One region of the Tumebacillus amylolyticus genome, then DNA from elsewhere that is predicted to be linked to it. Evidence: riboswitches for the same ligand, from Rfam matches in the RefSeq annotation. Region 1 holds a riboswitch; each other region holds the start of a gene.

Region 1 (7,753 bases):
TTGGCGTTCAATGATCAGGTGAATTTCTTTTGTGCTCATTTCTGTCTCCTCCTTTCTACTCTATTTCTTAGGAATGCTTGTCGACTGCGTAGTTGCGCAGACGCGGCTCGATCAGGGAGACATCGACTTCTTCGTAGGAAACGACCGGGCCGTCCGGAGTCCAAGAAGCGATGGAGGACTTCAAATAGCGCTCGTCGTTACGTTCCGGGAAGTCCGGTTTGTAGTGCGCACCGCGGGATTCGTCACGGAGCAGTGCGGAGACGGTCATCGCCCGTGCCAGTTCAAGCATGTTCCACAGTTGGCGGGTGAACGGTGCCATCATGTTCTCCCAACGGGACTTGTCAGCCATGCCGATGTTCTTGAAACGTTCCATCAGTTCGACGATCTTCTCTTCGGTTTTCTTGAGGCGATCGTTGTAGCGAACGACGGTCATGTTGTCGGTCATGATTTGGCCGAGCTCACGATGCAGCGCGTACGGGTTCTCCGTACCCTCCATCTTGAGGATCGACTCGTACTTCTGCTCTTGCTTGGTGCGTTCGGTTTCGAACACAGACTTGTCGAGATCGGCGGAAGACTTCTTGAGGCCTTTCGCGTACTTAACAGCCGACGGGCCGGTGACCATACCGCCGAAGATCGCGGAGAGCAAGGAGTTCGCGCCCAGACGGTTTGCACCGTGGTACTGGTATTCGCACTCGCCCGCTGCGAAGAGGCCCGGGATGTTGGTCATTTGGTTGTAACGGCCGTTCTTGTGATCGTCGACGAAATCGACCCACATGCCGCCCATCGAATAGTGGACAGCCGGGAAGATCTTCATCGGGACTTTGCGCGGGTCGTCGCCGGCAAACTTCTCGTAGATCTCCATGATCCCGCCAAGTTTGACGTCGAGAACTTCCTTCGGAATGTGCGACACGTCGAGGTACACCATGTTCTCGCCGTTGATGCCGAGGCCTTGGTCTACGCAGACGGAGAAGATCTCACGAGTTGCGATGTCACGCGGAACGAGGTTGCCGTATGCCGGGTATTTTTCTTCGAGGAAGTACCACGGTTTGCCGTCCTTGTACGTCCAGACGCGACCCCCTTCACCACGAGCGGACTCGGACATCAGACGCAGTTTGTCGTCGCCCGGGATCGCAGTCGGGTGAATCTGGATGAACTCGCCGTTCGCGTATTTGACACCTTGTTGGTAGAGCGCGGATGCCGCGGTACCGGTGTTGATGATCGAGTTGGTGGAACGGCCGAACACGAGGCCCGGGCCGCCGGTTGCCATGATCACAGCGTCGCCGGTGAAGGATTGGATTTCCATCGAACGCAGGTCCTGTGCGGTGATGCCGCGGCAAACGCCTTCGTCATCGAGGATTGCGGAGAGGAATTCCCAGCCTTCATACTTTTGAACGAGACCTTGGGACTCGAAACGGCGCACTTGCTCGTCGAGCGCGTACAGCAACTGTTGGCCGGTGGTTGCGCCCGCGAACGCGGTACGGTGGTATTGGGTGCCGCCGAAACGACGGAAGTCCAGCAGACCTTCCGGAGTACGGTTGAACATAACGCCCATACGGTCCATGAGGTGGATGATGCCCGGCGCAGCGTCACACATTGCTTTGACCGGCGGTTGGTTGGCGAGGAAGTCGCCACCGTAAACGGTGTCGTCAAAGTGTTCCCACGGGGAGTCACCCTCACCCTTGGTGTTGACGGCGCCGTTGATGCCACCCTGTGCGCACACTGAGTGGGAACGTTTAACAGGTACTAACGAGAACAAGTCAACCGGGATGCCGTCTTCACAGCACTTGATGGTTGCCATCAAGCCTGCCAGACCGCCCCCGACGACGATGATGCGTTGGTTGCTCATTGCATTTCCTCCTAACTGTGCGATTGCCTACGACGATTAACCGTGGAATGCCACCAGTGCGGACACGCCGACAGCGGACAGCACGACGAACAAGCCCATCAGCACGTATGCGGATACGCGCTGTGCACGCGGGCCGACAGTGACGCCCCAATGGATCAAGAAGCCCCAGAGGCCGTTCGCAAGGTGGAAGACGGCACAAACGGTACCGATGATCATGAAAGCGTATTGCAGCGGATTGGTCAGGATCTGGTGAACCATGTCATACGTCGGACCATCCGGCAAGATCTTAGCAGTCCAGAGATGGTACAGGATGAAGATGAAGGTGATGACACCCGAAACGCGTTGCAGGGTGAACATCACGTTGCGGCCCCAAGAATACTTGGAACCGTTGTACCCGGAGGTGTACGCCACATACATGCCGTAGACGCCGTGGTACAGGAGCGGCAAGAAAATGAACACCCACTCGATGATCGGCAGGAACGGCATGCTCTCCAACATGCCCGCTTTTTCATTGAACGCCTCTGCACCTTTGGTTGCGAATGCGTTCATGGTCAAATGGATGAACAAGAACAAAGTGATAGGTACTACCCCGAGCAGACTGTGCAAACGACGGAACAGAAAGTCTCGGTTTACTTGATTGTTTGCCACATAGATCCTCCTTCCGAAAATAGCCGTGTGTACACGGCCGTGCTTCCCCGGTACGTGCAATCTATCACATACCCGATTTTACGCTCCCAATGAAACCGATATCATGCGCCCCCCTTTGATGGACCTCCCGGAGGGGCTCCGGCGGCCTGTTAACGCTTTATAAATTGTACTGTTTTGGCAGAAGTCATGTCAAGAAACTGTCACACATACCTTGACACCATTCGACGTATACTGTCGAATTGCTCCGCCAAATACAATCTTTCAACGAATTTGCAGGTTCCCACAGTATGCCTAGTATGGGACACAAAAGGAAAGGTCATGCTCCTGTAGCATGACCTGACAGCCGGGTGTGCTACCATGCATGTCGAACGGAAAGCAACGCTTCGTTAATCGAAGGAACTTGTTGCTTCCATTCTACACCCGGTACAATTTCCCCTTCAACCGGCAGGAGCACGGCTGTACGCTCATTTGCCCCTGTTTTGTAGAGTGTTTGTAAAGTTTGTTGCAGTTCCTGCTCCGACACGCCCCCTACCAGCCAACCTTGGCGCACGAGACCGTTTTTTTGTGCCACTTCTCCGCGAGCATTGAGGAACGCGCCTTGGGTGAGCAGGCTTTCGACCACTTTCACTTCGATTTCCTGCACGTCATCCGGGCGACAACAATAGGACAAGTACCAAGCGTTGCCTTGCGCTTTTTTCGCTCCGGCGTCGCCTGAGATGCGGCGTTTCCACGACGGACGGCGAATGGAGCTCTCTCCGCACAGCAGCGCGGTCAAGTCTTCGATCACGGCGCTGGCCGTCGGGAATTCCCCTGCCCCGCGACCGGAGAACGTCAACTCGCCCACGACGTCCGCTTGGATCGTGACGGCGTTGAACACGTCGTTGATGTTCGCCAGCGGATGGGCTTTGGGCAACAAGCGCGGGCGTACGGAGAGCTGCAAGCCATCGTCTGTCTCGCGCGCGTTGCCGATCAGTTTGATCGAGTAGCCCAGGCGTTCCGCCAGTTCGAGATCGGCCGCTTGCAGAGAGGTGATGCCCACGCGTTCGATCTGCGCGAGGTCAACTTCCGCTTCGTACGCGAGGTTGGTGAGGATCGCGAGTTTGTAAGCAGCATCGAAGCCCTCGACGTCTGAGGTCGGATCGGCTTCTGCATAGCCGAGCGCTTTGGCGTCTTCCAAGATGTCGGCGTACTCGCGCCCCGTGCTGCCCATCTCGGTCAAAATGTAGTTGCACGTGCCGTTCAGAATGCCGGAAATTCCCTTGACACGGTTTGCCGTCAAGTAGCCCTGCAACATGCGAATGACCGGAATGCCCCCGGCAACACTCGCTTCAAACAACAGGTGGGCACCGCTTTGCTCGGCGACGGCGAGCAATTCGGCACCATGTTTTGCCATCAGTTCTTTGTTCGCCGTGATGACGTGGCGCCCGGTGCGCAGGGCTTCCGTGATCACCGTGCGCGCCGGTTCCAGACCGCCCATCACTTCGATCAGCACATCGTATTCGGCGTTCAAAACATCTTCAGGATAAAGCGTCAGCAGCCTTGCGTCGATGTCGAACTGACGCTCTTTTTCCAAGTCGCGAACGAGAATCGACGTGACCTCCACTTCGTACCCGGTGCGTTTTCGAATCGTCTCCCGGTTGCTGTGGAGGGTCTTGAACACACCGCCGCCGACCGTGCCAAGGCCCAAAATTCCTACGCGCACCGTGCCTTTTTTCTCTGCTGTCATATTCATCATCCCTCCACTCGTTGTAAAAAGCGTTTTACGGTCTCCGACGTCTGCTCCGCTTCAATCAAAAACGCATCGTGTCCATGCACCGATGCGATTTCCGCATACTCGCACTTCACGCCCGCTCGGAGCAACGCCTCGTAGCAGGCCCTCTGTTCAACTGACGGGTACAAACGGTCACTGTCGATCCCAACCCACAGCACGTTTGCCGTAATACGCTGCAAGGCTTCCTGCAGGCCCCCACGGTCGCGTCCGATGTCGTGATGGTCCATTGCGTTCAACAAGCAGAGGTAACTGCCGGCATCGAATCGATTGACCAACTTCTGCCCGTGGTGGGCGAGGTAGCTTTGGATCTGGTAGGAAGCGGCGTTCGGTGTCGTCTCCCGCCCGAAGCGATCTTCGAACAGTTCATAGGAGCGGTAGGTAATCATACCGATCTTGCGTGCCAAGGCAAAGCCTTGCAGGGGGCCAGGACCGTCGTAGTAGTCGCCTCCGTTCCAGGCGGGGTCGTTGGTGATCGCGGTGCGCATCGCGTCGTTGTAAGCGATGGCGAGCGCCGAGAGCTGTTGAGCGGAGGCGATCGGGATGCAGTGGCGCACGAACGATGGATAGGTCACCGCCCATTCGATCGCTTGCAGCCCGCCCATCGAACCGCCGATGACGAGGTGCAAGTTCGGAACGCCGAGTTCCTGCAGCAACCGATGTTGCAAGTGAACCATGTCGCGAATCGTCACAGTCGGAAACGAACTGCCGTAAGGGTGCCCCGTCTCCGGGTTCACCGATTGCGGCCCCGTTGAACCGATGCAGCCGCCGAGCACGTTTGAGCAGATGACAAAATACCGCTCGGTGTCCAGCGCTTGCTTCGGTCCAACCACGCCGTTCCACCATTGCGATGCCTGCGCGTCTCCTGTCAGCGCATGACAGACCAAGACAGCATTCGTCCCCGTCTCGTTCAAGGTTCCGTGCGCTTCATACGACACCTTCACTTCGCGCAACAACGCCCCGCTCTCCAAGCGGAACTCAGGCAACACCAACGTCTTCGTACGACACTTCTCCAACACCGTCAACCTCATCCCAACCTTTCTCTCGAGAGCATAAAAAAGACCCCCTGCTTGTGAATTACAAGAGGAGGTCCTGTATGTACAGTCCACCTCTTATCTGTCAGACAGGCGTCTACACGCCGTGTCTGCTGGATTTAGCACCTCTTCGCCTGTTGTGTACAGACGAGGTTGCCGGGCTTCGTCGGGCCAGTCCCTCCGCCGCTCTCGATAAGAGTTTCACGTTATGGTTTTGTTGTTTACTTCTAGTCTTACCATGTTGTAACACGTTTCATTCAAAAGTGTCAAGAATTTTCGTACGTTTCGCGTCGAGTCCCAGCGCGGTGTGCAAGACACGCACCGCTTCGTGGACGTGGCTTTTTTCCACCAGACAGGAGCAACAGGTGACGCTGACGTGCAGGCCGTGCACCGAGATGTCGGCCCCTTCCAGCGCAACTCGAATCTGCGGGTGCAGCTCGGCTCCTGTGGTCAGCGGCGCGGCGACGACTGAGATCTTGGCGAGGTCACCATCGGCTTCGAACGTGTCTCCCGGCCAGCCGGATTGCAGGTCGGGGTCCAGTGCGATCCCGTAGACGGGCAGTGCTAGAGCATTCGCTACCGTCGAGGTGAGCAGCGTCCCCGGATCGTCGTACTCGAAGGAGGAGCGCACGCGCACGGGAACACGGTGTCGGCGAGCCGCTTCAACAGCCCGCGGGTGCAGGACGTTCGCCCCGAGATGCGCCAATTCCCACATCTCGTCGTAGGGAATCTCGTTGATTCGCTGTGCGTGCGGGACGATGCGCGGGTCGGTGGTATAGACACCGTCCACGTCGGTGTAGATTTCGCACAGATCGGCACCCAACGCCCCTGCCAGCGCAACGGCTGTCGTGTCGGAACCGCCTCGACCGAGCGTGGCGATCTCTCCACAGGGGGTCAACCCTTGGAATCCGGCGACGATGACGATCTTGCCCTGCCCCAATTCGGCCCAGATGCGCGTCGGGTCGATGTCGATGATCCGCGCACGCCCGTGGTGAGACTCCGTGCGAATGCCCGCGAGCCCGCCGGTGAGCGAGATGCTCGACGCACCCAACTGCTGCACGGCAATCGCCATCAGCGCGCAGGTGACCTGCTCCCCCGTGGAGAGCAACATATCAATTTCTCGCGGCGACGGATTGTCTGACAGAAGACCTGCCAAGTCCACCAAATGATCGGTGGTATGCCCCATCGCCGAGACGACGGCGACGACTTGGTGCCCGGCCTGTGCCGTCTCAACGAGACGACGTGCCGCTTTTTGAATGCGTTCTGCGTCGGCGACAGATGTGCCGCCGAATTTTTGTACGTAGATCGTCATTGGGAATCCCTCCATCGGATCGTAAAAAACCCCCACTTTTTAAATAAAAAAGAGGGGGTCCTGTATCCAGGATTCCACCTCTTATCTGCCAAGCGTGTACGGTACACACGCTTGCTGGATTTAGCACCTCTTCGTTCGTGTGGGTACGAACGAGGTTGCCGGGCTTCGTCGGGCCAGTCCCTCCGCCGCTCTCGATAAGAGTGAATCATCACGTTTATGAAGTTATTACCTGTTTTATCACGGACTATGCGTGGCTGTCAAGACCTGCCACGACAGCTTCTTGTACAGAATCGAGCCCAAACGAAGTGTGCAGAGCTTGCACCGCTTGGTGTGCGCGATCTTGATCGATTACGGTCGAAACTTTGATCTCCGAGGTGGAAACCATCTTGATCGAAATGCCCGCATCGGCAAGCGTTGCAAACATCTGCGCCGCAACCCCCGGGTTCGAGATCATGCCCGCGCCGACGATGGAGACTTTCGCCAAGTTTTGTTCCACAGAGAGTTGCACATCCGGAAATTGCGATTTCAGCGTCGTCAGCGTGGTGTCGAGATCGTCCTCGCCAATCGTGAAGGAGATGTCCGATTGCTCGTCATGCACAACCGATGTGACGATGATGTCCACGTTGACCGCTTGATCCGCCAATGCTTGGAAGATGCGTTTCAAGTTGCCGGTGCGGCTTTGCACACCCACCAGACCGACTTTGACCACGTTCATGTCGTGAGCGATCCCTCGTACGATTTGTCCTTGTTCCATTGCTGCGACCTCCTCTACCAGCGTACCCGGATTGTGATTGAAGCTCGAACGCACCATCAGCGCGACGTTGTATTGTTTCGCAAATTCGACGGCGCGCGGATGCAGGACGCCTGCTCCCAAGTGCGCCAGTTCCAGCATCTCATCGTAGGAGATCGCCGAAAGTTTGCTCGCTGCTTTCACGACGCGCGGGTCGGTGGTATAGACGCCGTCCACGTCGGTGTAGATTTCGCATAAGTCCGCTTTCAGAGCTGCGGCCAACGCGACCGCCGTCGTGTCGGAACCGCCGCGACCCAGCGTCGTGATCGAGCCGTCCTCGGAGGTGCCTTGGAACCCGGCGACGATGACGATGCTCCCGTCGTTCAGCGCTCCGTGCAGACGAGTCGGGTCGATG
Region 2 (7,753 bases), 350 kb from region 1:
GCTGGGCCTCGTGTCGGTCGATGAGATTGGCGACAACATTTCCGGCCGCGTGGAATTCTGGGAGCGTCCGGATGACGAGGAAGCCAACGAAGTCGCCAAGATGTTGGCGCGGACGTTCGGGGAGTTGGGCGATGCGGAGAACATCTCGTTCACGATGAACCATGCCGACTACCACATCGGAGACATGCACTTGGAGCGCCGAGATTTCCTGTAAGGCTTTTTGAAAAAAACGCCACTTGCTCCCCGCGAGCAAGTGGCGTTTTTTCGGACGTCAGCGGGGAAAAAAAGACCTCGTCCGCGAGGGGACGAGGTCTTTTTCACTTGGTGCAATTGGTGCAGATCCTGGTTAGCGGTTCATCCAAGTACCGTTGTTGGACGGAACGCCTGCCCCGTTGCCGGTGGTCGAACCGCTCGGCGTGGTGCCGAATCCTGCAGAACCGGTATTGGAGCCACCCATCGGTGTGCCTTGGGTGCCCAAGGTGCCGGATTGAGAGGAACCATTGGTGGTCATGCCGCCACGAGACATCGTGCCTGCTCCGGACGTTTGGCCGGTGCCTGCGCCGGAGGTCGTGCCCATGTTGTAGTTCGTGGTATGGCCTGTTACACGGTTGGTGATGTTCGAAGTCACGTTGCGGAACCCGGTGCGGATGTCGTTGAAGAAGTTTTGGCCGGTGTACGCAGCAGTGCCTGCGAAGTTACGAACGGCGTTCGTCGTGGCACCGCCTGCGTTGCGCACCGCGTTGGTGCCGGCGTTTTTGGTGCCGCTCAGGTATTGATTGAAGCGATTCATGAGAGACGGCGAAGCGGTGACGTAGACGTTTTTGATCGACGGATTTGCTTGGCGAACAGCTTGGACGATCTGAGCGCGGAGGTCGTCGGACATGGTGTTGTCCGACCAGACGTTCAGGTTGCCGGCTCCCGTGGAGGAGCTGTACAGGCCGTAGGTGTTGTTGGAGCCATTGCCGGACGAAGCCCCGTTGGAGCCATAGATGCCGGCGTTGGAACCTGCAACCCCCGCAGTACCTGCCGTGCCGCCGCCGGTCATCCCGTACGCGCGAGCCCCTGACTTGGAACCGCTGTACGTCGAGCCCATATTGGCCCCCGAGGTACGAGTCCCCGTACCGGTGGTGCCGTACGTGCCGGAAGTCGTCCCAGTCCCCGTACCATAGGTGCCCGAGTAATTCGAGGGAGTACCTGCACCGTACGTACCGTAATTCGTACCGGCCCCCGTACCATAGGTGCCGTAATTGTTGCTAGAGCCCGTACCATAAGTTCCGTAATTCGTACCGGCCCCCGTACCATAGGTGCCGTAATTGTTGCTAGACCCCGCCCCAGAAGTTCCGGAGTTCGTGCCTGTTCCCGTGCCATAGGTGCCGTAATTCGTACCGGTCCCTGCACGATTGCCGCGCATTTCGTCACGCCCATAAGTCGTGCCGTAGTTCGTCCCGGCCCCGTACGTGCCGTAGTTGCTGGAACCATAGGTTCCCGAATTGTTGCCTGTGGTATTCGTCCCGTTTGCGTACCCGTTCAGATACCCAACCGTCCCCGGATTGCCGGTTCCGGAAACTTTCCCGGTGCCGCCGACAGTTCCATACGTACCTGCATTGGACCCCGCACCGTAAGTGCCGGCCGTACCAGAGGTCCCATACGTCGAAGCACCGTACGGATTGCTGTAGGAATTCGCATACCCATTCCCGTTAAACACAGAACCTTGCCCGTTCACAGCATTCCCCGTGTTCAACGAGTTGTAGTTCGACGTATTGGTGCCTGTCGCCGTGCCCGAGTTGCCGTAGCCGCTCATGCCCGTATTGGCACCACCGCCATACACGCCATAGCCCGTCTGGTTGTTGCTCTTGATCGACGGAGAATTCGTCCCCCCGACGTTGGCAATCGGCGGCGAAACCAATGCGTACGGCATCGACAAACCGGTCCCGCGCATGATCCCGGTGTTGTTGTTGCTCGCCGCCGTATTCGTCCCCGACTTGCCAACTTGCACCGGAGTGCCTGCACCCTTCGTGGTCGAAGTGCCCACCGGCCCTTGCACACGATGGTCATTCAGCGAAGTCGTCCCCGTATCGCGGCTGCCCGTGATACTTTTCGTCGTGACCCCTTGCTTCGTAATCGCATGACGGTTGGTCGGAGAATTCACAGCCACATACGCCGTGTTGCCGTTCACAATGACACGCGCACTCGACACACCGGGAATCGACGCGATCCGATTCGCCAATTGCGGGTCGGCATGAGCGTTCAGATCGCCCGTTGCAGTCCCGCGATTCCCCGTCGTCAATCCGTTCATACGCCCGCCGCGATCTGCCGCACTGTACCCGCGAATGTTCATGTTGTTCGCACGATCAGGCGTCAGATTGCGCGGAGTATACCGCGGATCACGAGTGTCGAGAACTTTGCCGCCGCGAGAGGTGTCATACGTCTCGTTCTTTCCATCCGGCGACCCGTTCGGTGCCGCCTGATTCGTACAGCCTGCAAGCAGAGATGAGGACAGGAGAAAAACGCCAGCTAGAGTCGTTACCTTTTTCAAAGTGTCTACCTCCTCGGGGCGTTCTATAGTGTGGACGGGCTCGCCACCAATCCGAACTTAGCATCACCGCACACCGACTCTCTCACACGCTGAAAGATTTGGAGGAGAAAAAAACGCTTGACGGTCTTTTTCTCAGGATGGTATACTCCAACCTGTAGTCAAGAGTCAAAACCATTAATTCCGACCGAATAACTTAATATTGTTCTCTTATCCAGAGAGGTGGAGGGGCTGGCCCGATGAAACCTCGGCAACCGTCATGACAACCGTACAAGGTTGAGTGAAATGGTGCCAATTCCTGTAAGACTGTACAGTCTTGACAGATGAGAGACGCGAATCCGCCATGTGCATTTGTGTCCTTCACTGTTGAAGGGCACTTTTTTATTATCCCGGACCATAACGAAGGAGGGACCACGGTGATCATCTTGCAAAATCTTCGCAAAGATTACATCGTAGACAAAAAATCGATCACCGCGCTGAAAAAAATCGATCTCACCATCGAACGCGGCGAAATTTTTGGAATCATCGGCCATTCCGGCGCGGGGAAGTCCACGCTGATCCGCTGTATCAACTTGCTGGAGAAACCGACATCCGGCTCGGTCATCGTGAACGGCCAAGATCTGACACAACTGACCTCGTCCGAATTGCAAACGGCGCGCCGCGAGATCGGGATGATCTTCCAACATTTCAACTTGCTCTCGTCCGCAACCATCTACGAAAACATCGCCTTCCCACTGCGCCTCACCAAGCGTTCGAAGAGCGACGTCGATAAAAAAGTCCGTGAACTGCTCGACCTCGTCGGCCTCACGGACCACGCGAAAAAATACCCGGCGCAACTCTCCGGCGGACAAAAACAACGCGTCGGCATCGCCCGCGCACTCGCCAACGACCCGAAAGTCTTGCTCTGCGACGAAGCCACGTCAGCACTCGACCCGATGACCACCCAGTCGATCTTGAAACTGCTGGGCGACATCAACAAAAAACTTCACCTCACCATCGTGTTGATCACGCACGAAATGCACGTCATCCGCGAAATTTGCGACCGAGTCGGCGTCATCGACGACGGCGAGATCGTGGAACTCGGCCCCGTTGCAGACGTGTTCCTCAACCCGAAGCAGCGCATCACGGAGGAGTTCGTCGAGCAAGTCAGCGATTTCGACTTCCCGTTGGAGCTCTTGGAGCAATACCGCGTCATGCCGGAGTCAGAGCGCAATCGCCACCAAGTCGTGCAAGTCTCGTTCCTCGGCGACACCACGTTCCAGCCGGTGATGTTCCAAGTTTTGCAGTCGCTCCCCGTTCAGTTCAACATCTTGCATGGCACGATCAACCGCATCAAGGACACCCCGTTCGGGCGCTTGGTGTTGGAGATCACGGGGGAACCGGCCGACGCACGGGATGCGGTGCAACAACTGCGAGCACGAGGCTTGCAAGTGGAGGTGCTGCTGTAATGGATTTCAAGGAACTGTTCGTCAACGTCGATTGGACGGATATCTGGAAAGCGCTCGGCGAGACGATGTACATGGTTTCGCTCTCGACGCTGTTCACCGCACTGATCGGTTTGCCGCTTGGCATCTTGGTTGTCTTGACCTCACCGGGTCACTTGTTGCAAAACCGCGGGGTCTACGCCGTCCTGAGTTTTATCATCAACATCTTCCGCTCCATTCCGTTCATCATCTTGATGATCATGCTGATTCCGTTCACGCAGATTCTCGTCGGGACCTCCATCGGGGTGACGGCGGCGATTCCACCGCTGGTGATCGGCAGCGCGCCGTTTTTCGCCCGCTTGGTGGAAGTTTCACTTCGGGAGGTTGACAAAGGCGTCATCGAAATGTCGCAATCGATGGGAGCCACGACTTGGCAGATCATCGCACGGGTCTTGCTTCCCGAAGCTCGCTCCGGCATCGTCGCCGGCATCACGATTACGCTCGTCGCACTCGTGGGCTACACCGCGATGGCGGGTGTCATCGGCGGCGGCGGTCTGGGCGACCTCGCGATTCGCTACGGGTACCAACGATTCCAAACGGACGTTATGATCGTCACCACCGTCATCATGATCGTTCTGGTCCAAGTGTTCCAAAGTGTCGGCGACAAACTCGTCCGTCGCTTCAACCGCAAATAAAAGAAACCCTACTCCTGAAAGGATGATTCCACCCATGAAAAAATTGATCCTCGGCGCTGTCTCTCTGTTGCTCTCCGCTTCCCTCGTCGGCTGCGGCACTTCTGCGAAAAACGATACGGCAGGCTCCACCACCGACGGCGGCAACAAAGTCGTCACCCTGAAAGTCGGCGCTTCTCCGGTTCCGCACGAAGAAATCCTCAAAGCGATCGCACCGCAACTGGAGAAGGAAGGCGTGAAGCTCGACATCGTCACCTTCAACGACTACGTGCAACCGAACTTGAAATTGGCAGACGGGACGCTCGATGCGAACTTCTTCCAACACGTTCCGTACCAAGATTCCTTCGCGAAGGAACACAAACTTGACCTCACCGCGCTGACCCCGGTTCACGTTGAACCGATCGGCGGCTACTCCAAGAAGTACAAAAACGTAAACGATCTGCCGGACGGCGCAAGCATCGCGCTCCCGAACGACGTCACCAACGAAGGCCGCGTCCTCGCCCTGCTCGATAAAAAAGGCTTGATCAAGCTCAAAGACGGCGTCGGCATCTCCGGCACCCTCAAAGACATCACCGAAAACAAGAAAAACTTCAAGTTCAAAGAACTCGAAGCTGCCATGCTCCCGCGTGTTCTGCCGGAAGTGGACCTCGCGATGATCAACACCAACTACGCGCTGGAAGCGAAACTCGTCCCGACCAAAGACGCCCTTATCATTGAAGACAAAGATTCCCCGTACGCAAACGTTCTGACCGTCAACACCAAGGACAAGGACAACGAAGCGCTGAAAAAACTCGCCAAAGCTCTGAACTCTCCGGAAGCGAAGAAGTTCATCGAAGACAAATACCAAGGCTCGATCATCCCGGCGTTCTAAGTCTATAGTAGAAACAGACTCCCCTCGCAGGGAGGAGGAGAGGTTCCGTCTGCAGACGGAGCCTTTTTTTTTCGCCGGGCGGTACAATGAGGACAACAAGAACAGGACCCCCGAAGGAGGAAACAAACATGTTGAAAGCACTGCTCGGACTCACGTTGACCAAAGACGAAACCAAAACGGTGGAGCTGACCCCGGTCGCCGGCACGACCCGCTTGAACGTTCATATCCACAACGGCGAAATCGCCGTGCGTACCTGGGATCAACCGCATGTCCAAGCGGAGATTCGCGTGCGCATTCGCGGCGACGAAAAAGCTCCGATGGAGAACTTCTGGAAGCTGCGTCAATTCGGTTCCGAAGTGAAGTTCGAGCAGGAGCACACACACAGTTGGTTCCTCGGCCCGCATGTACGAATCGATGTCACGCTGAACGTCCCGGCCGCTCTCACGTCCGCCTACTTGAAAACGCACAACGGCTTCATTGAAGTCGAGATGTTCAACGGCGACGTCGATGCCCACACGTCGAACGGTGCGCTGCGCATCGTCGATGTCGAAGGAAAAGTCGAAGCGCACACCCACAACGGCCACGTCGAGATCTTGCGCATCGACGGCCCGGTGGACGTCACCTCGCACAACGGCATGCTCGATCTCGACAAAGTCACGGAGAAAATCAACGCCCATACGCACAACGGCCAAGTTCTCCTGCGCGACTGCGGGCAAAGCGTGACGGTCAGCACGCACAACGGCCAGATCAAAGTCAACCAGCAGGTACAACTCCAAGGCACATGGTCGCTCAATACGAGCAACGGAAGCGTCGAGATGCGCGTTCCGACAAACACCGATGCGATGTACAAACTGCATACCAGCGCCGGCCGCATCACCGGCAACGCCCTGCCGGTGCAAACGTCCGGCTTCTCGCAAAAACTCACCGTCACCACAGGTCAAGGCACGAATCTGATCGACATCCATACCTCGGCGGGCGGGATTGAAGTCAACCATTCCTAAGAGCAGGAAAGCGTGCGAAAAACGTCGAAATCACCCCCATGACATTTTGCAGAATCGCGGGGGATCGAACATGAACGTGAAAATCAAAGCATTATTGCCGCTCTTCTTATCCACCGCTCTCCTCGGGCCGACGTTAATGGCGTCGGCCTCTGGTGCGTTTACCATCACGGGACTCGACATCGTCACAACCCAGGGGAACGGTTTCTACCATCCGCAGCAAGTGGCTCTCGAACGCTCGTTAGCTCCGGGGGAGAAGCGAGCGGAATGGATTCGCTATACAGATTTGTCGGCGAAAAACGTATTCGGCATGGCTCCCGTCACGGGCACCCATCGCGTGTACGTCACCGCCCGCGAGGACGGCTCGATCTGGGAGGTCGACCCGGATTCCGGACGTGAAGTTCGTCATTTCTCCCCGTCAACGAAGCCGTCGAACAACATCCAAGGCATCGCCACCGGCAAGGGCGACGATTTGTTTGTCTACTACAACGGAGACGGCAAGATTCAGCGTTTGCACAAGGACGGAACGGTCGTGGATGCCTGGGACGCCCCGACTCCTTACGGGCACAACATGACGTATGTGGACGGCTACCTCTATCTCTTGACTGACCGTGGCGACATCTACGTGATCAACGCCGCCACACACGGAATTGCCCGCAAAATTGCGTTGCAAAAACCGGACGGCAGCGCATTCGGCGTGAACGATACGTTCGGAATCATGTTCGACGGCACGTATTGGAACATCGTCGCCCCCAACGACAACTCGCAAATCTACCGCTATGACGGTGACTGGAAGTTCCACGACAAAGTCAACCTCAAGATGTGGTCGATGACCGGGCTCGTCTGGAACGGTCGCGAATACTACGCCTTGAACTTTGACAAGCGCGCCATCTTCACGATTCGCGTGCAGGACGACGACATCTCGTCGGTGGACCAAGAAGTGACAGATCATTACCAATATATCGGCAACGTCATGACGACCAAGCGCGCAACTGATGCGTACCCGCAGTATGACGAACGCAACGTCTTGCTCGTCTACAACGACCCGACGAAGATCACGCACGACTTATTAAAACCGTACGCGTCCTACCTCGACAAATCGGGCAAACGAGTCGGCAACATGTTTGACACGTTCTTGTTCTTGCCGAGCGCTCCCCGTGCAGAGGAACTGACCACGAAGACCGAACAGTGGAGCGACTACCTCAGCCGATCGGTGACAGATATGAAAGCACTCG
Region 3 (7,753 bases), on a different contig from region 1:
GTGCTGATCAAGGGCGGTGCCATTCTCGAACAGACAGGTCGAGTCAAAGCCATCGCGTTTGACAAAACGGGCACACTCACCCAAGGCAAGCCGCGTGTCGTGCAGATCGAGTCGTTTGGCAGCTTGGCTCCCGACCGCATACTGCCTGTGGCGGCGGCGCTCGAATCGCGTTCGGAACACCCGCTGGCCCGAGCCATCGTCGCCCATTTCCAAGAACTCGACCCAAACCCGTTGCCCACCGTCCAAAACTTCCAAGCCCTCGCAGGCAAGGGAGCCCAAGGCATCGTCGACGGAAATCTCTACTATATAGGAAGCCCCTCATGGATCGCAGAAACCCAAGCATCGAATGAAGCCCATGCTTCAAGTGAAGCCATTGCTTCAATAGAAACCAATGCTTCAAGTGAAGCCAATGCTTCAAGAGAAACCAATGCCTCAAGAGAAACCAATGCTTCAAGAGAAACCAATGCTTCAAGAGAAACCAATGCCTCAAGAGAAACCAATGCCTCAAGAGAAACCAATGCCTCAAGAGAAACCAATGCTTCAAGTGAACCCAAAGTTTCCTATTATGCAAAGCAAGGATCCGCAGGAGCCGTATCTACCCACCAAGACCTCGGTCGTACGGTCGTCCTTCTCGCGGATGAACACGGGGTTCACGGTTTGATCGCCATCGCAGACGTGCTCCGTGACGAGAGCGAATCCACTCTGCAACAACTTCGCTCCGCCGGCGTCTCACACACGGTGATGCTGACCGGCGACAACCAGCGTGTTGCAAACAGCATGGCCTCACGCCTCTCGCTGGACGATGTGCAAGCCGAACTGCTCCCCGAGGACAAACTCGGTCGCATCCAAGCTCTGAAAAAACGCTTCGGCTCCGTCGCGATGGTCGGCGACGGGATCAACGACGCCCCGGCCCTTGCCGCAGCTGACATCGGCATTGCAATGGGAGGCGCCGGCACCGACGTCGCCCTTGAGACCGCCGACATCGTGCTGATGTCTGACGATCTGCACCAATTGCCCAACGCCTTCGCCCTCAGCCGCCGCGCTCTCGGCGTGATCAAACAAAACATCTGGTTCTCGCTCGGCGTCAAACTCGTTTTCCTCGCCCTGACGCTCGTCGGTCTCTCCAATCTCTGGATGGCCGTCTTCGCCGACACCGGAGCTGCGCTGATCGTCATCGCCAACGGCATGCGTTTGATGCGCTACAGGTTTAAAAAGCAGGACAACTAACGTACAATGAAACGTATTCACCTTAGAGGAGGACCTATTGCGATGAAATTTACGCACCTGGCCGTCGGCGCGCTGTCTGCCTCGATGATGCTGCTTGCCGGTTGTACCGCAACGAATTCCGCGAATAGCAACGGAAGCGGCGTGGCCGATCAGCCTGTCGCACAACTGACCCAACACCAACACCAAGTCGCAAACGGTGATATCCAAGAGGAGACCAAGTCTCTAACCGACCTACCGACTTTTCTAACCAACGCCGATCCCAAGATCGTGACCGCCTACAAAACGGCCGCCGCGAACAAAGACCTCGTAAAGCAAATGCCGTGCTACTGCGGCTGTGGTCAAAGCGCCGGACACATGAGCAACTTGTCCTGCTTCATCCATGAAGTCAAGCCCGACGGCACCGTCGTCTGGGACGATCACGGCACCCGTTGCGACACCTGTATGAACATCACGCTCGAGTCGGCGCAGATGAAGCAGTCCGGCAAGACCGTACTCGACATTCGCCAGTACATCGACAACAAATACAAAGAAGGCTACGCACAACCCACGCCGACCCCCATGCCACAAGCCTAACATAGGAAAAAAGGACCCCTTCCCACGCGGAAGGGGTCCTTTTTTTGTTCAAAAAATTATCAAACTATATCAAAAACACTATTGAAATACGATATCTATCCATAATATAATAAATTTACAGAACATAGGGAGGTTTTACAATGAAAAAGAAACTGATCGCAATCGTCGCCGCAGCGATGACCCTGACCACGCAAGTGGCAATGGCAGACACCGGAATCGCAACGATCTCGGCAGGTTCCGAAGTCAACACCGTTACCACCGCATCCGTATCTCTCGCAGTGCCGCTCTACAGCCAATCCGGCCAAACTTGGAGCAGCCAAACGATGCAATCTTGCGCGGAAACCATCTCTGCAGCAGGTTGCACGTTGACTTCTGCTACCATGGTCTTCAAATATTACGGCGTTTCCATTGACCCGGGTCAAATGAACTCCAAGATGGGCGCTTCCGCTTGCCCGTTCGTCTACGGCGATGCCATCACGAAGGCAGGCGCCGGGATCGTCAACCACGTGACCACGTCCTCCCCGACCGCATGGAGCACCGTCTACAGCGCAGCGAAATCCGCTCTGGACGCAGGCCACCCGTACATCGTCGGCATGAACAAACCGGCCGGCGGCACGCACTTCGTCGTCATCTCCGGCTACGCAACCACCGGCGCATCTGCGTCCGACTTCACGATCAAAGACCCGGCAGGCGGCGTAACCCGCACCCTGAGCTACTACACCGGTCTGTCCTACACCCCGTACCGCGGTGTTGTATACTCCAAGTAATTTGAAGATGAGAAAAAGACAGCACATTCCTTCGGGTTTGTGCTGTCTTTTTTGCTTTTCTTTCTTACGGCTTCGCTGTATAGTTAGTAAGAATGATTTTTGTGAGAAAGGGGTTTCTCCTACCCATGAACATAAAGCAAGCGGATCGTTTGCAGTCTCTTCCGACGCAATTTTTTTCCACGATGGTGGCGAAAGTCAACGCTTCCATCGCAGCAGGGAATGACGTAATCAACCTCGGCCAAGGCAATCCGGACCTGCCGACGCCGCCGCACATCGTCGAATCGCTTCGCACCGAAGTGCTCGACCCGATTACGCACAAATACCCGCCGTTCTCCGGCATGATCGAACTCAAGATCGCCATCGCCCAATGGTACAAGTCTGAATTCAACGTCGACCTCGATCCGGCAACGGAAGTCGCGATCCTGTTCGGCGGCAAGACCGGCCTCGTCGAACTCCCGGTCTGCCTCTGCAACCCGGGCGACGCCGTGCTCGTCCCGGACCCGGGCTACCCGGACTACTGGTCGGGTGTGGCGTTGGCTCAAGCAGAGATGGTGATGATGCCGCTGCTCCGTGAGAATGCCTTCCTCCCGGACTACTCGCAGATTCCCAAGGACAAGCTCGACAAAGCGAAGATCATGTTCCTGAACTACCCGAACAACCCGACTTCGGCAACGGCTCCGCTTTCCTTCTATGAAGATACGATCGAATTCGCCCGCAAGCACAACATCGTCGTCGCATCCGACTTCGCTTACGGTGCCATCGGCTTTGACGGGGAGAAACCGGTCTCGTTCCTCCAAGCAGAGGGGGCGAAGGAAGTCGGCGTGGAATTTTACACGCTCTCCAAAACCTACAACATGGCAGGCTGGCGCGTAGGCTTTGCTCTGGGGAACAAAGACGTCATCTCGGCGATCAACTTGATCCAAGACCATTACTACGTTTCGCTTCCGGCTTTCATCCAGCGTGCGGCGGTCGCGGCGCTGACCGCTCCGCAAGACTGCGTACACGAGTTGGCGGCCACCTACCAGCGTCGTCGTGACGTATTCGTCGGCGGCTTGCGCGAGGCCGGGTGGGACGTGCTGATGCCCAAGGGTTCGTTCTTCACCTGGGTACCGGTGCCCAAGGGCTTCACGTCCTTGGAATTCTCCGACCTGTTGCTTCAGAAAGCGCATGTCATGGTTGCACCGGGGAACGGATTTGGCGACAGCGGCGAAGGCTACGTGCGAGTGGGTCTCTTGACTTCCGAGCAACGCTTGCAAGAAGCGGTCGACCGCATGGTAAAAATGTCCCTGTAACATATACAAAAAAAGAATTGACAGCAGGGGGTACACCCTGTAATATATCATCTAGTTGCAAGACAATTGCATACACAATACGCACGAACTTCTTATCCAGAGCAGGCTGAGGGACTGGCCCGATGACGCCCGGCAACCGGTATGTTTTTTCATACACGGTGCTACCTCCTACAGGAATACACCAAGTTTCATGGTTCCTGAAAGATAAGAGGCACGAACGCTTATGATATAAGCAACGCCTCTTTCTTGTTTCATGAGAAAGGGGCTTTTTTATGGATTCTTGGTTTGGATTCGAGAGGAGACCTTTTGGATGACAACTGCAGAATTTGTTCACGTAACCTATCTGGCGCACGGCAAACCCGGCACCGACTGGCTGAAAAAAGCCAACGGGATCGCAGTCGGGCTCACCGTCGGCTCTTGGACCGATTTGCCGGCCGCACGCAAAGACGCGATGCAAAAACACCTCGGACACGTCGCCGATGTGAAGCAGATCGGCACCGACCCGCACGGTTTGGAGCAAGCAATGCTTACGATCGCGTACCCGACCATCAACTTCACGCCGGACATCCCGGCTCTGCTGACCTCCGTGTTTGGCAAACTCTCGATGGACGGCATGATTCGCCTCGTGGACATCGAGCTCCCGCCGACGTTCGCAAGCCGGTTCCCCGGTCCGAAGTTTGGCATCGACGGTCTGCGCGAACAACTGAACGCCTACGACCGACCGCTGCTCATGAGCATTTTCAAGTCGGTCATCGGCTACGACACGGAGACGTTGGCGGAGCATTTTTACCAACAAGCACTTGGCGGTGTGGACTTGGTCAAGGATGACGAGATCTTCTTCGACGAGACCTACGCACCGTTTGAAAAACGGATCGCGGCGTGTCGCGCGGCTGCCGAACGCGCGCAGGCAGAGACGGGCAAATTCACCCTCTATGCGGCGAACTTGACGGGTCCGGTCACAGAGATTTTTGAAAAAGCACGCCGTGCCGTGGACGCAGGAGCTTCGGCGTTGTTGCTCAATGTCCTGACGTACGGCTACGACGTGTTGCAACGACTGGCAGAGGACCCGCGTGTCAACGTTCCGATCATGGCGCACCCGGCACTCGCGGGCGCGTTGTATCCGTCGCATCAGTACGGTATCTCGGCACATGTCGTGCTCGGTCAACTGATGCGCATCGCAGGGGCGGACATCGGTCTGTACCCGTCCGCTTATGGCTCCGTGGCGCTGGAGCGAGGCGAGACGTTGAAAATTGCACAAGCTCTCACCGAACCGAACCACGTTCTCAAGCGTGCGATTCCGGTTCCGAGTGCGGGCATCCATCCGGGGCTGGTTCCGTATCTGTATCGTGATTTGGGCAACGACCAAATCATCAATGCAGGCGGCGGGGTTCACGGTCATCCGGGCGGTTCGGCGGCAGGCGGTCGTGCGTTTAACGCAGCAATTGCAGCCGTTGTGAACGGCAAGACACTCTCCGAAGCGGCGGAAACTTCTCAAGAGATTCGGACGGCCCTCGATCTGTGGGGCAACCCGTCCGAAACAGGAACGGAAAAATAATCGGTAAGTAGAAAGAAGGAGGACTCATGAGCAAACGCATCGCCATCTTCTGTGACTTTGACGGCACGATCACCGAGCGCGACATGATCATTACGATCATGGAGCGGTTCGGTGCGCCGGGTTGGGAGACGACCAAGGATCAGATTTTACACCAAGAGATTCCGATTCAGACCGGCGTGGGCCGTCTGTTCCACGGAATTTCCTCCACCCTCCGCGATGACGTCGCTGCCTATGCACAGGAAGTGGCGGTGATTCGCGCGGGGTTCCCGGAGTTTTTGGAGTTTTGCAAGGCGCAAGGGATCGACTTCTGGGTGACGAGCGGCGGCATCGACTTTTTTGTCAAACCGTTGTTGGAGCCGTTTGCCATCGAGAACCCGATCTACTGCAACGGCAGTGACTTCTCAGGCGAAACGATTGAAGTGACGTGGCCGCATGCGTGTGATGAGCAGTGCGAGAACGGCTGCGGCATGTGCAAGCCGTCGGTGTTGCGACAGTTTCCGGATGAAGATGTGTTCAAGATCGTCATCGGCGACTCCATTACCGACTTGCAGGCGGCGAAGCTTGCCGATTTTGTCATCGCGCGTTCAAAATTGCTGCAGGACTGCGAAGCGCTCGGGCTTGCGCATGCACCGTTTTCGACGTTCTATGACGTGATGGAAGTAATTCAACAACTCGTGAAGGGGGAGGTTTTCCAGTGACCTACGCATTTAACCAAGAAGACCGCATCCGCGTAGCCCAAGAGCTCGTGGACGTGGCGAAAAACTTTGCGAACAAAGGCTGGTTCCCGGCAACGGCCGGCAACTTGTCGATCAAATTGAGCGGGGAGCCGTTGGTGTTTGGCGTAACGGCAAGCGGCAAGGACAAGGAAAACCTCACCATTCACGACATTTTGGCGGTGGATGGTGATTCCAAAGCCATCGAACCGACGAACTTGAAGCCGTCGGCGGAGACGTTGATTCACGCCGAAGTCTACAAGCGCGTGCCGGAAGCAGGAGCTTGTCTGCACGTCCACACGCTGTACAACAACTTGATTTCGGATCTGCTGTTCGAGCAAGGCAAGCTGCGCATTCAAGGGTTGGAACTGATCAAAGCGCTGAACATTTGGGAAGAGAACGCGGCGATTGAGATCCCGATCGTGGAGAACTTTGCCGACATCCCGAAGTTGGCGGCGGAGATCGGGGAAGTGCTCGACCCGCGAGTCCCGGCTGTGTTGATTCGCAACCACGGGATTTACGCATGGGGCGCGGACGTGTTTGCCGCGAAACGCCATGTGCAGGCGTTTGAGTGGATGTTCCATTACATGTTCTTGAAGCTGTCCGTGCAGCGCGATGCGTTGGCCGGGCTGGCTCTCTAAGAGAGACGAGAGATTAGAGGAGGGTATTCAACTATGGCAGTGATCCGTTTTGTTGAATCGCAAGAGTTGATCGAAGGCACCGAGAACGTTGCGAAGTACCTGGAATCCCAAGGCATCATCTACGAAAACTGGGACATCACCCGTCTGCAAGGCGAACTGAAAGACTCCTACGAAGTCACTCCGGAACTGCAACAAGCGATCATCGACGTGTTTGGCGCCGAGATTAAAGCCCTGTCTGAAAAGCGCGGCTACCAATCGCAAGACATCGTCGTGCTCTCCAAGCAAACGCCGGGTCTTGAAGACCTGCTCGTGAAGTTTGTTGACGAGCACCACCACACGGAGGACGAAGTTCGCTTCATCGTCGACGGCGAAGGCATTTTCACGATCAAAGGCCCGAACGACGACACCTACTACGACGTCATCCTCTACCCGGGCGACCTGATCTCCGTCCCGGCGTACACCCGCCACTGGTTCACGCTGACCGACCTGCGCAAAGTCAAAGCGATCCGCATCTTCGAAAGCAAAGACGGCTGGGTCGCGGTGTATGACGAGAGCCTGATCCCGACCGACAAAGCGAAAGTGCTGTAAAAATAGCATATTCTTATCCAAAAAAGACCCCTTCCCGCCGAGCGAAGGGGTCTTTTTTTCGTATTTGTAAAATGCATTTATTACCAGCCTACATAAAATATATAATTATTATTTGACTATATAGAATTCACTTCGTATAATAAAAGAAAAAAACGAGGTGCCAGGAATGGAACGAGTATCTACTGACAAACTCCAACATCATGATACTCACAACAAGAATCTTTTCAGAAGGAATGACATCGAACAGCAAGGTGCGAACATCCCCGAGTGGGGGAGAGACGTGTACGATGCTTTGAAACACGATCTGCTCTCCGAAGAATCTCCGTTCCCTTGTGTGTTTGGAGTAGAGGGGTTCAAAAAGGACCTGCTTTGCTACTCTTTCTTTGAAGACGCTTAC
Region 4 (7,753 bases), 240 kb from region 1:
GCTCGCACCGTCCAAGTACGAAGCGTGGTTCGTTTCCACCGCCCACACCCAAGCGGACATCGACTTCACCATCGACGTGATCAACCGAGTCTTCGCCCAACTCTAAACAAAAGACCCTTCACCTGCCCGGAAACAAGCGGGTCGAAGGGTCTTTTTTCATAATAAAAAAGACCTGCCAAGGCCGCAGCCTGACAGGTCTTCTCTTCCCAAACAAACGCGGCTTACAGAACGTCAGCCAGTTTGTCGAGCAGTTGAGCTTTGTTTTGGTAGCCGACGAGGGTCTTCACAACTTCGCCGTTTTTGAAAACGAGCAGAGTCGGGATGGACATAACGCCGAACTTTTGCGAAGTCGCCGGGTTTTCGTCGACGTTGAGTTTGCCGATGGTCAGCTTATCGGAAACTTCGCCTGCGAGATCGTCGAGGACCGGAGCGAGCATTTTGCACGGACCGCACCATGCAGCCCAGAAGTCGACGAGAACCGGCTTGTCGCCTTGAATTGCTTCGTTAAAGTTCGCGTCGGTTACAGTTTGAATGAGATCAGATGCCATGATTGATTCCCTCCAATTCGTCGTCTGGCTTAGACAGCCACGACTTCTTTGATTTCCGGTACTGCTGCGCGAACGGTGCGCTCGATGCCCATTTTCAGGGTCATGGTGCTCATCGGGCAACCGCCGCAAGCGCCGGTCATGCGGATCGAAGCGATGCCGGTTTCAGCATCAACGTCCACCAATTCAGCGTCGCCGCCATCGGATTGCAGACCCGGGCGAATTTTATCAAGTGCTTCCTGTACGCGTGCGCGAAGATCTTCCATCATGTATTCCTCCTATCGGTATCGTTCATTTTATCGGTTGGTTGACGCCCATACACATCTAGTATAGGCGGAACTTGTGAAGGCCATTCTGTTGCAAGCCTTCAACATATTGTATTTGTATTGTAGGAAAAATGAACTGGAAAGTCTGTGACTTCCGTTACATCTGTCCTTCCCACTCCGCATGGAACCGCTCCAAAAACTCTTCCATATAACGATGCCGCTCTTCGGCGATTTGTTTGGCGGCGTCGGTGTTCATGAGGGCTTTGAGCAAAAGCAGTTTTTCATAGAAATGATTGACAGCGGTGCTCTTGCCCTTGCGATACTCGTCTGCCGTCATGTCGGTGCGCAGCGGCAGGGTCGGGTCGTGGCTGAGTTGCCCCTTGGCACCGGAATACGCAAACGTGCGGGCGATGCCCAGCGCACCGATGGCGTCGAGACGGTCGGCATCTTGAACGATTCGGCCTTCCAGCGTCCGCACCGGGGGGCGGTTGCCGCCCTTGAACGACATCGTCGTGATGATCTCCAAGAGATGCGCGCGTGTGTCCGCATCAAGGTCGTGCGCATCCAGCCAGTTCGTGAGTTTTTTCATCCCGGCTTCGGGGCTTTCGTTCAATTTCTCGTCGGGGATGTCGTGTAACAGTGCTGCAAGCGAGCAGACAAAAACGTCCGCACCCTCAACGCGCGCGATCCGTTCAGCCATGCGCCGCACACGCTCGATGTGCCAGACATCATGACCGGAAGAGTCTCCGCCCAATTCCTGACGAACGAAGGCTTCAGCCTCTTGCAAAATCCATGTACGTTCCATAAAAATGCTTCCCTCCCGCTCCCCATCTTACCAATAGAAGGTACAGCGAGCAAGGCGAGCGCTTTTTACTTCGCTGGCTCGTTGAGGTTTGGCAACTCAAGCGGCGGCAACGGCGAACTCGTCTGCCCCACGGCAGACCCCTGCGCGTTGTACACCATCTGCGGCACGTCGCCGACCATAACCAGATAGGCGATCGGTACCCGCGTGCTGACTGCATTTGGATGCGTGGAAAACGGCACGACAATCGTCTCTTCCACCGTGAGATCCAGATACAGCACATGCACCGTCTGGTTGATGCCGGCATTGCGCGTCTCATATCCCACTTGTGATTTGGCAATTGTAATCGGGCGGATCTTGATGGGAATATCCGGCCCGAGCGCCGCCAGAATCGAACTCTCATACACCACTCCGAGCGGCAGGGAGATCTCCTCTTCCTTGGAATGCGACAACTCGCCTTGAATATAGTCGGTGACTTGCGCCTGCAAACGCGTGGCTTCTTGCATGTTGAAATACCCGGCGCTGACTTTGCCGTTTGGCCCCTCCCGGAAGTTCATCAGCAAATTGTAGTCGGCAACGCTGGCAATTTTTTTGGAAATCGAATCGTTGATCGCCTTGACCGCATACTGCTCGGCGTATTTCTCAGCCGCGAGCTCCAGATGCGGACGCATCGACGTTTCGTAATAGTAGATCGTCTGCACGCTGGAGAACACGATCATGACCAAGACAAGAAACAGGACGAGCCGCCAGTTCAGACGCTTCCTCCTGCCCACCTTCATCGCCATCGGACGTCCCTCCTTCTCCTCCATGTGTATGTCCCGCGCACCGTTGGTAGAAGATTGACAAACGCGTCATCGAAATGGTACTGTTGGTGAAGTGTTTCGAATTGAATATTTATTTTCTCTTATCCAGAGAGGTGGAGGGACTGGCCCTTTGATACCTCGGCAACCGATTGATCAGGTGCTAATTCCAGCAAAGCGTACGCTTTGGAAGATAAGAGTGGCGGTATCCACCCCTTTTTGCAACTTCTGCCCTCTTCTCGTCTCCCAAGACCGAAGAGGGCTTTTTCTATGCCCGCTACTCCGAGGAGGAATTCGACATGTCAAGCAAAACCCCGATCCAACAGCAATTGCAACAAAAAATTCTCATCCTCGACGGCGCGATGGGCACGATGCTCCAACGAGAAAACTTGACCCCGGACGACTTCGGCGGTGAAGAGCTCGACGGTTGCAACGAGAACCTCGTCCTCACCCGCCCGGACGTCATTCGCAACATTCACGAAGCCTACCTCGAGGCCGGTGCCGACATCATCGAAACTAACACGTTCGGTGCTACGTCTGTCGTCCTCGCTGAATACGATCTTCAACACCTCGCGCATGAGATCAACATCGAAGCCGTGCGTCTCGCCAAAGAAGCGGTAGACTCCTACTCCACACCGGAATGGCCGCGCTACGTCGCCGGTGCGATGGGCCCGACCACCAAGACCCTCTCGGTCACCGGCGGGATTACGTTCGAAGATTTGACCGACTCCTACTATGAACAAGCACGCGCCCTGTTGATCGCCGGCGCAGACGTGCTTCTCCTGGAAACGGTGCAAGACACCCTCAACGTCAAAGCGGGCGCCATTGCCATCCAACGCGCTTTCCAAGACACCGGCATCGAGATCCCCGTCATGCTCTCCGGCACCATTGAACCGATGGGGACGACGCTTGCAGGTCAGAATATCGAGTCGTTCTACATTTCGCTTGAACACTTGAAGCCGATCTCCGTCGGCCTGAACTGCGCAACAGGCCCGGAATTCATGCGCGACCATCTGCGTACACTGTCCGAACTCGCGACCTGCTCTGTCTCCGTCTACCCGAACGCCGGGCTCCCCGACGAGAACGGTCACTACCACGAGACCCCGCAAAGCCTCGCCAAAAAACTCGCCGGATTCGCAGAGAAAGGCTGGCTGAACATCGCGGGCGGTTGCTGCGGCACCACACCGGATCACATCCGTGCCATCCACGAAGCGTTGCAAGATTTCAAACCGCGCACCAGCGCCGAACCGCACCGCCCGGCCGTCTCCGGGATCGAAACCGTCTTCGTGGAGCCGGACAACCGCCCGCTGATCGTCGGCGAGCGCACCAACGTGCTGGGTTCCCGCAAGTTCCGCAACTTGATCGTCGATGGCAAGTACGAGGAAGCGTCCGAGATCGCCCGCGCCCAAGTCAAAAAAGGCGCACACGTCATCGACATCTGCCTCGCCGATCCGGACCGCGACGAAGCCCGAGACGTTGAAGAATTCCTCAAGTACGTCACCAAAAAAGTCAAAGTGCCGCTCATGATCGACTCCACCAACCTCGACGTGTTCGAGATGGCGCTGAAATACTCGCAAGGCAAAGCACTGCTCAACTCTGTCAACTTGGAGGACGGCCCCGAAAAGTTCGACGCGATCGTTCCCATCGTCAAAAAGTACGGAGCTGCCATCGTCGTCGGCACCATCGACGAGCAAGGCATGGCCGTCACCCGCGAACGCAAGCTGGAAGTCGCCAAGCGCTCTTACGACTTGCTCGTGAACCATCACGGACTCGACCCCCGCGACCTGATCTTCGACCCGCTGGTCTTCCCGTGCGGCACCGGCGATGAGCAGTACATCGGTTCGGCACGGGAAACGGTAGAAGGAATTCGTTTGATCAAAGACCACTTCCCCGAATGCCAAACGATCCTCGGCGTCTCCAACATCTCGTTCGGTCTGCCGGGCGCCGGTCGCGAAGTGCTCAACGCCGTGTTCCTCTACCATTGCACCAAAGCGGGCCTCGACTACGCCATCGTCAACTCCGAGAAATTGGAGCGCTATGCGTCGATCCCGGAGGAAGAACGCCGCCTGTCCGAAGAGTTGCTCTTCAACACCAACGACGCAACGCTCGCCACCTTCACCGACTTCTACCGTGAGAAAAAAGTCAAAGTGGTCATCAACGCTTCCACGCTGACGTTGGAAGAACGTCTCGCCTCCTACATCGTCGAAGGCACCAAGGAAGGCCTCTACCCCGACCTCGACGAAGCGCTGACCAAGTACAGACCCTTGGAGATCATCAACGGCCCCCTCATGACCGGGATGGAAGAAGTCGGCCGTCTCTTCAACAACAACGAGTTGATCGTCGCCGAAGTTCTCCAATCGGCCGAAGCGATGAAAGCAGCCGTCGCCCACTTGGAGCCGCACATGGAGAAGACCGACAGCGCGGTCAAAGGCAAGATCCTGCTCGCCACGGTCAAAGGCGACGTCCACGACATCGGCAAAAACCTAGTCGAGATCATCCTCTCGAACAACGGCTTTGAAGTCATCAACCTCGGGATCAAAGTCGGCCCGGAAACCCTGATCGCCGCCGCTCGCGAACACAAGCCCGACGCCATCGGACTCTCCGGATTGCTCGTCAAATCGGCGCAACAGATGGTCACAACGGCGCAGGACTTGAAAGCGGCCGGCATCGACGCGCCGCTGCTCGTCGGCGGTGCCGCACTGACCCGCAAATTCACCTATACCCGCATCCAAGCGGAGTACGACGGCCTCGTGCTCTACGCCAAGGACGCGATGGACGGTCTCGACCTCGCCAACAAACTGACCAACCCGAAGGAACTCCCGGCGCTCATCGAAACCCAGCGCCGCGACCGAGCGAATTTCGAGAACAAGACAGTCGCCCAAGAAGTCGCCGTCGCCGTTGAGATCCCGGATCGCTCGCCGCACATCCAACAGACCCACCCGGTGTTGCTCCCTCCTGACACCGACCGTCACGTCCTGCGCGACTACCCGGTGGATCACTTGCAACCGTACCTGAACTTGCGGATGTTGCTGGGCAAACACCTTGGACTCAAAGGCAACGTCGAGCAACTGTTGGCAGACGGAGACGCCAAAGCGACGGAGCTCTACTCCGTCGTCGAAGACCTCCTCGGGCAAGCAAAGCGCGACGGACTGATTCGCCCGCAAGGCATGTACCGTTTCTTCCCGGCGCAGTCCGAAGGCAACAAAATTCACATCTACGACCCGGCGGACACCTCCGTCATCTTGGAGACGTTCGACTTCCCGCGTCAACCCAAAGACTTGCACCTCTGCCTAAGCGACTTCATCCGTCCGGTCGAGAGCGGTGAAATGGACTATGTCGGCTTCTTCGTCGTCACGGCGGGTCGCGGCATCCATGAGTTGGCAAGCCAATGGAAAGACGCAGGTCAGTACCTGAACTCGCACGTCCTGCAATCGCTCGCCCTGGAACTTGCCGAAGCGTTTGCCGAGCGCGTGCATCACATCATGCGCGACGCTTGGGGCATCCCGGACCCGGCGGAGATGACGATGCAAGAGCGCTTCGGTGCCCGTTACCAAGGCGTCCGCGTTTCGTTTGGCTATCCGGCGTGCCCGAACCTCGAAGACCAAGCACCGCTGTTCCGTCTCTTGCAACCTCATGACATCGGTGTCGAACTGACGGAGGGCTTCATGATGTTCCCGGAAGCCTCCGTCTCCGCCATGGTCTTCTCCCACCCGCAAGGCCGCTATTTCAACGTCGAATAAGAGTTGTACAGAAAAAAAGACCCTTACGCGCTTCTCTGCGTGTAAGGGTCTTTTTTCTTGCTTAGTAGTTTGCGTTCTGGGTGTAGGTCATCATCGTGTTGCCTTGGCCTTGGAACGCTTGCAACATCGTGTTCATCGTATGGTCTGCCAGTTGCGGCACTTGGTAAACACCGGTGTAATTGAGGTATTGGAAGAGTTCATACGCCATCTCTTGGCAAACGTTCGCACAGGTTGCATGGAAGCCGCGCAGTTGCGGAATCGTGCATTCCAGCGCCCATTGCATACCAAAAATCGCGCCTGCTTTATGAAGGTTCAGAGCGACCGTTGCGATCGTGCGATCCGACAGCGTTTTCGCGTTGACGTTCGGAGCCGGTTGCATCGGGTTATGCAAGCCTACTTGGATGTTCTCGTAGACGTTGGTTTGCGGCGTGTGTGCCATCGTCGCAACACCTGCGTTGGCGTTGCCCATGTTCGCCAGTGCGAGGCATTGTTGATAGCTTTGAACCATACGGTTTTGTTGGTTTGCGAGGATGTCGCGCAGATGCGGATCTTGCGCTTGCGAAATCAGCACGCCGTAGAGTTCGAGATCGGCAGCCTTGCAGCGGAGCGCTTCTTGCGTTTCGAGGAACTCGTGTGCCCCGAAGCGCAGACCTTGCTGACCTCCGGTTTGGCCTTGTACTTGGTAGCGAACTTGCTGGTTGTTCATCGTTTGGTTTGCATTACGGTACATCGTTACAAGCAACTCCTCTGTTCCGTGAATTTGTGTCCCTGAGGACCCTTCACTAGAATTGCCCACCCTCTGCTGATTATACGAAAAAAGCCCACAGGGCCGCGAAGGCACCGTGGGCTTTTTTACTTTCCTTACGCGTGGACTTTGTTCTCGGTCAGGCGCAGGAACTCCTCTGCATCCTTGACAGCCAACTCCACGGCGCTGCGCCAGAAGTCCGGCTGGGTCAAGTCAACGCCGAGATGCTTCTGGGCAAGTTCTTCGACGCGCATACGGCCGGTGTCACGCAGCAACGCCACGTACTTGTCGGCAAACGTCTCGCCCTCTGCAAGTGCCCGTGCGTACACGCCGTAGGAGAACAGGTAACCGAAGGTGTACGGGAAGTTGTAGAACGGCACGCCCGTTGCGTAGAAGTGCAGCTTCGACGCCCAGAAGTGCGGGTGGTATTCGGAGAGAGCGTCCGAGAATGCTTCCTTCTGCGCGTTGGTCATCAATTCGTTCAGACGCTCCGAGGACACGAGTCCTTTGCGACGCTCTTCGTAGAAGTTGGTCTCGAAGATAAAGCGGCATTGGATGTCCATGAAGAACGAGATCGCGTTGCCCAGCTTGTTGTCCAGCAAAGCGATGCGCTCGTCTTCGGTCTTTGCGTTTTTGAGCGCTGCATCGGCAACGATCATTTCAGCAAACGTCGACGCCGTCTCCGCCACGTTCATGGAGTAGGACTGTACGAACGGCGGCAGGTCGTTCAAGACGTGCGAATGGTAAGCATGGCCGAGTTCATGCGCGAGGGTTGCCACCGCGCCGGTCGAGCCGTCGTAGGTCATGAAGATACGGGATTGACCGTTTTTCGGGAAGCCGGTGCAGAAACCGCCC

What was found. A riboswitch is a leader RNA that binds a small molecule or an ion and turns the genes downstream of it on or off. The one in region 1 is predicted to bind S-adenosylmethionine.
Region 2: another riboswitch for S-adenosylmethionine. It lies ahead of JJB07_RS12640 (methionine ABC transporter ATP-binding protein); the one in region 1 lies ahead of metX (homoserine O-acetyltransferase MetX).
Region 3: another riboswitch for S-adenosylmethionine. It lies ahead of JJB07_RS07835 (2,3-diketo-5-methylthiopentyl-1-phosphate enolase); the one in region 1 lies ahead of metX (homoserine O-acetyltransferase MetX).
Region 4: another riboswitch for S-adenosylmethionine. It lies ahead of metH (methionine synthase); the one in region 1 lies ahead of metX (homoserine O-acetyltransferase MetX).

What each region holds. Positions count from the first base shown of each region.
Region 1 is NZ_JAEQNB010000003.1:202,980-210,732, forward strand. Features, by position in the region: gene sdhB (succinate dehydrogenase iron-sulfur subunit) at 1-39, opposite strand, end outside; gene sdhA (succinate dehydrogenase flavoprotein subunit) at 68-1,846, opposite strand; gene JJB07_RS10980 (succinate dehydrogenase/fumarate reductase transmembrane subunit) at 1,883-2,494, opposite strand; gene JJB07_RS10985 (homoserine dehydrogenase) at 2,847-4,220, opposite strand; gene metX (homoserine O-acetyltransferase MetX) at 4,226-5,278, opposite strand; SAM riboswitch class I at 5,372-5,495, opposite strand; gene JJB07_RS10995 (aspartate kinase) at 5,550-6,608, opposite strand; SAM riboswitch class I at 6,687-6,809, opposite strand; gene JJB07_RS11000 (aspartate kinase) at 6,853-7,753, opposite strand, start outside.
Region 2 is NZ_JAEQNB010000003.1:551,516-559,268, reverse strand. Features, by position in the region: gene JJB07_RS12650 (hypothetical protein) at 1-214, shown strand, start outside; gene JJB07_RS12645 (beta strand repeat-containing protein) at 347-2,536, opposite strand; SAM riboswitch class I at 2,741-2,863, shown strand; gene JJB07_RS12640 (methionine ABC transporter ATP-binding protein) at 2,950-3,981, shown strand; gene JJB07_RS12635 (methionine ABC transporter permease) at 3,981-4,652, shown strand; gene JJB07_RS12630 (MetQ/NlpA family ABC transporter substrate-binding protein) at 4,687-5,520, shown strand; gene JJB07_RS12625 (DUF4097 family beta strand repeat-containing protein) at 5,649-6,521, shown strand; gene JJB07_RS12620 (DUF4855 domain-containing protein) at 6,592-7,753, shown strand, end outside.
Region 3 is NZ_JAEQNB010000002.1:184,359-192,111, reverse strand. Features, by position in the region: gene JJB07_RS07855 (heavy metal translocating P-type ATPase) at 1-1,227, shown strand, start outside; gene JJB07_RS07850 (PCYCGC motif-containing (lipo)protein) at 1,270-1,800, shown strand; gene JJB07_RS07845 (C39 family peptidase) at 1,941-2,567, shown strand; gene JJB07_RS07840 (pyridoxal phosphate-dependent aminotransferase) at 2,693-3,859, shown strand; SAM riboswitch class I at 3,949-4,070, shown strand; gene JJB07_RS07835 (2,3-diketo-5-methylthiopentyl-1-phosphate enolase) at 4,170-5,414, shown strand; gene JJB07_RS07830 (2-hydroxy-3-keto-5-methylthiopentenyl-1-phosphate phosphatase) at 5,441-6,112, shown strand; gene JJB07_RS07825 (methylthioribulose 1-phosphate dehydratase) at 6,109-6,768, shown strand; gene JJB07_RS07820 (cupin domain-containing protein) at 6,802-7,356, shown strand; gene JJB07_RS07815 (YqcI/YcgG family protein) at 7,523-7,753, shown strand, end outside.
Region 4 is NZ_JAEQNB010000003.1:438,897-446,649, forward strand. Features, by position in the region: gene JJB07_RS12100 (glutamate-1-semialdehyde 2,1-aminomutase) at 1-106, shown strand, start outside; gene trxA (thioredoxin) at 222-548, opposite strand; gene JJB07_RS12110 (NifU family protein) at 578-811, opposite strand; gene JJB07_RS12115 (HD domain-containing protein) at 969-1,616, opposite strand; gene yunB (sporulation protein YunB) at 1,682-2,398, opposite strand; SAM riboswitch class I at 2,515-2,613, shown strand; gene metH (methionine synthase) at 2,713-6,153, shown strand; gene JJB07_RS12130 (spore coat protein) at 6,215-6,883, opposite strand; gene JJB07_RS12135 (M3 family oligoendopeptidase) at 7,015-7,753, opposite strand, start outside.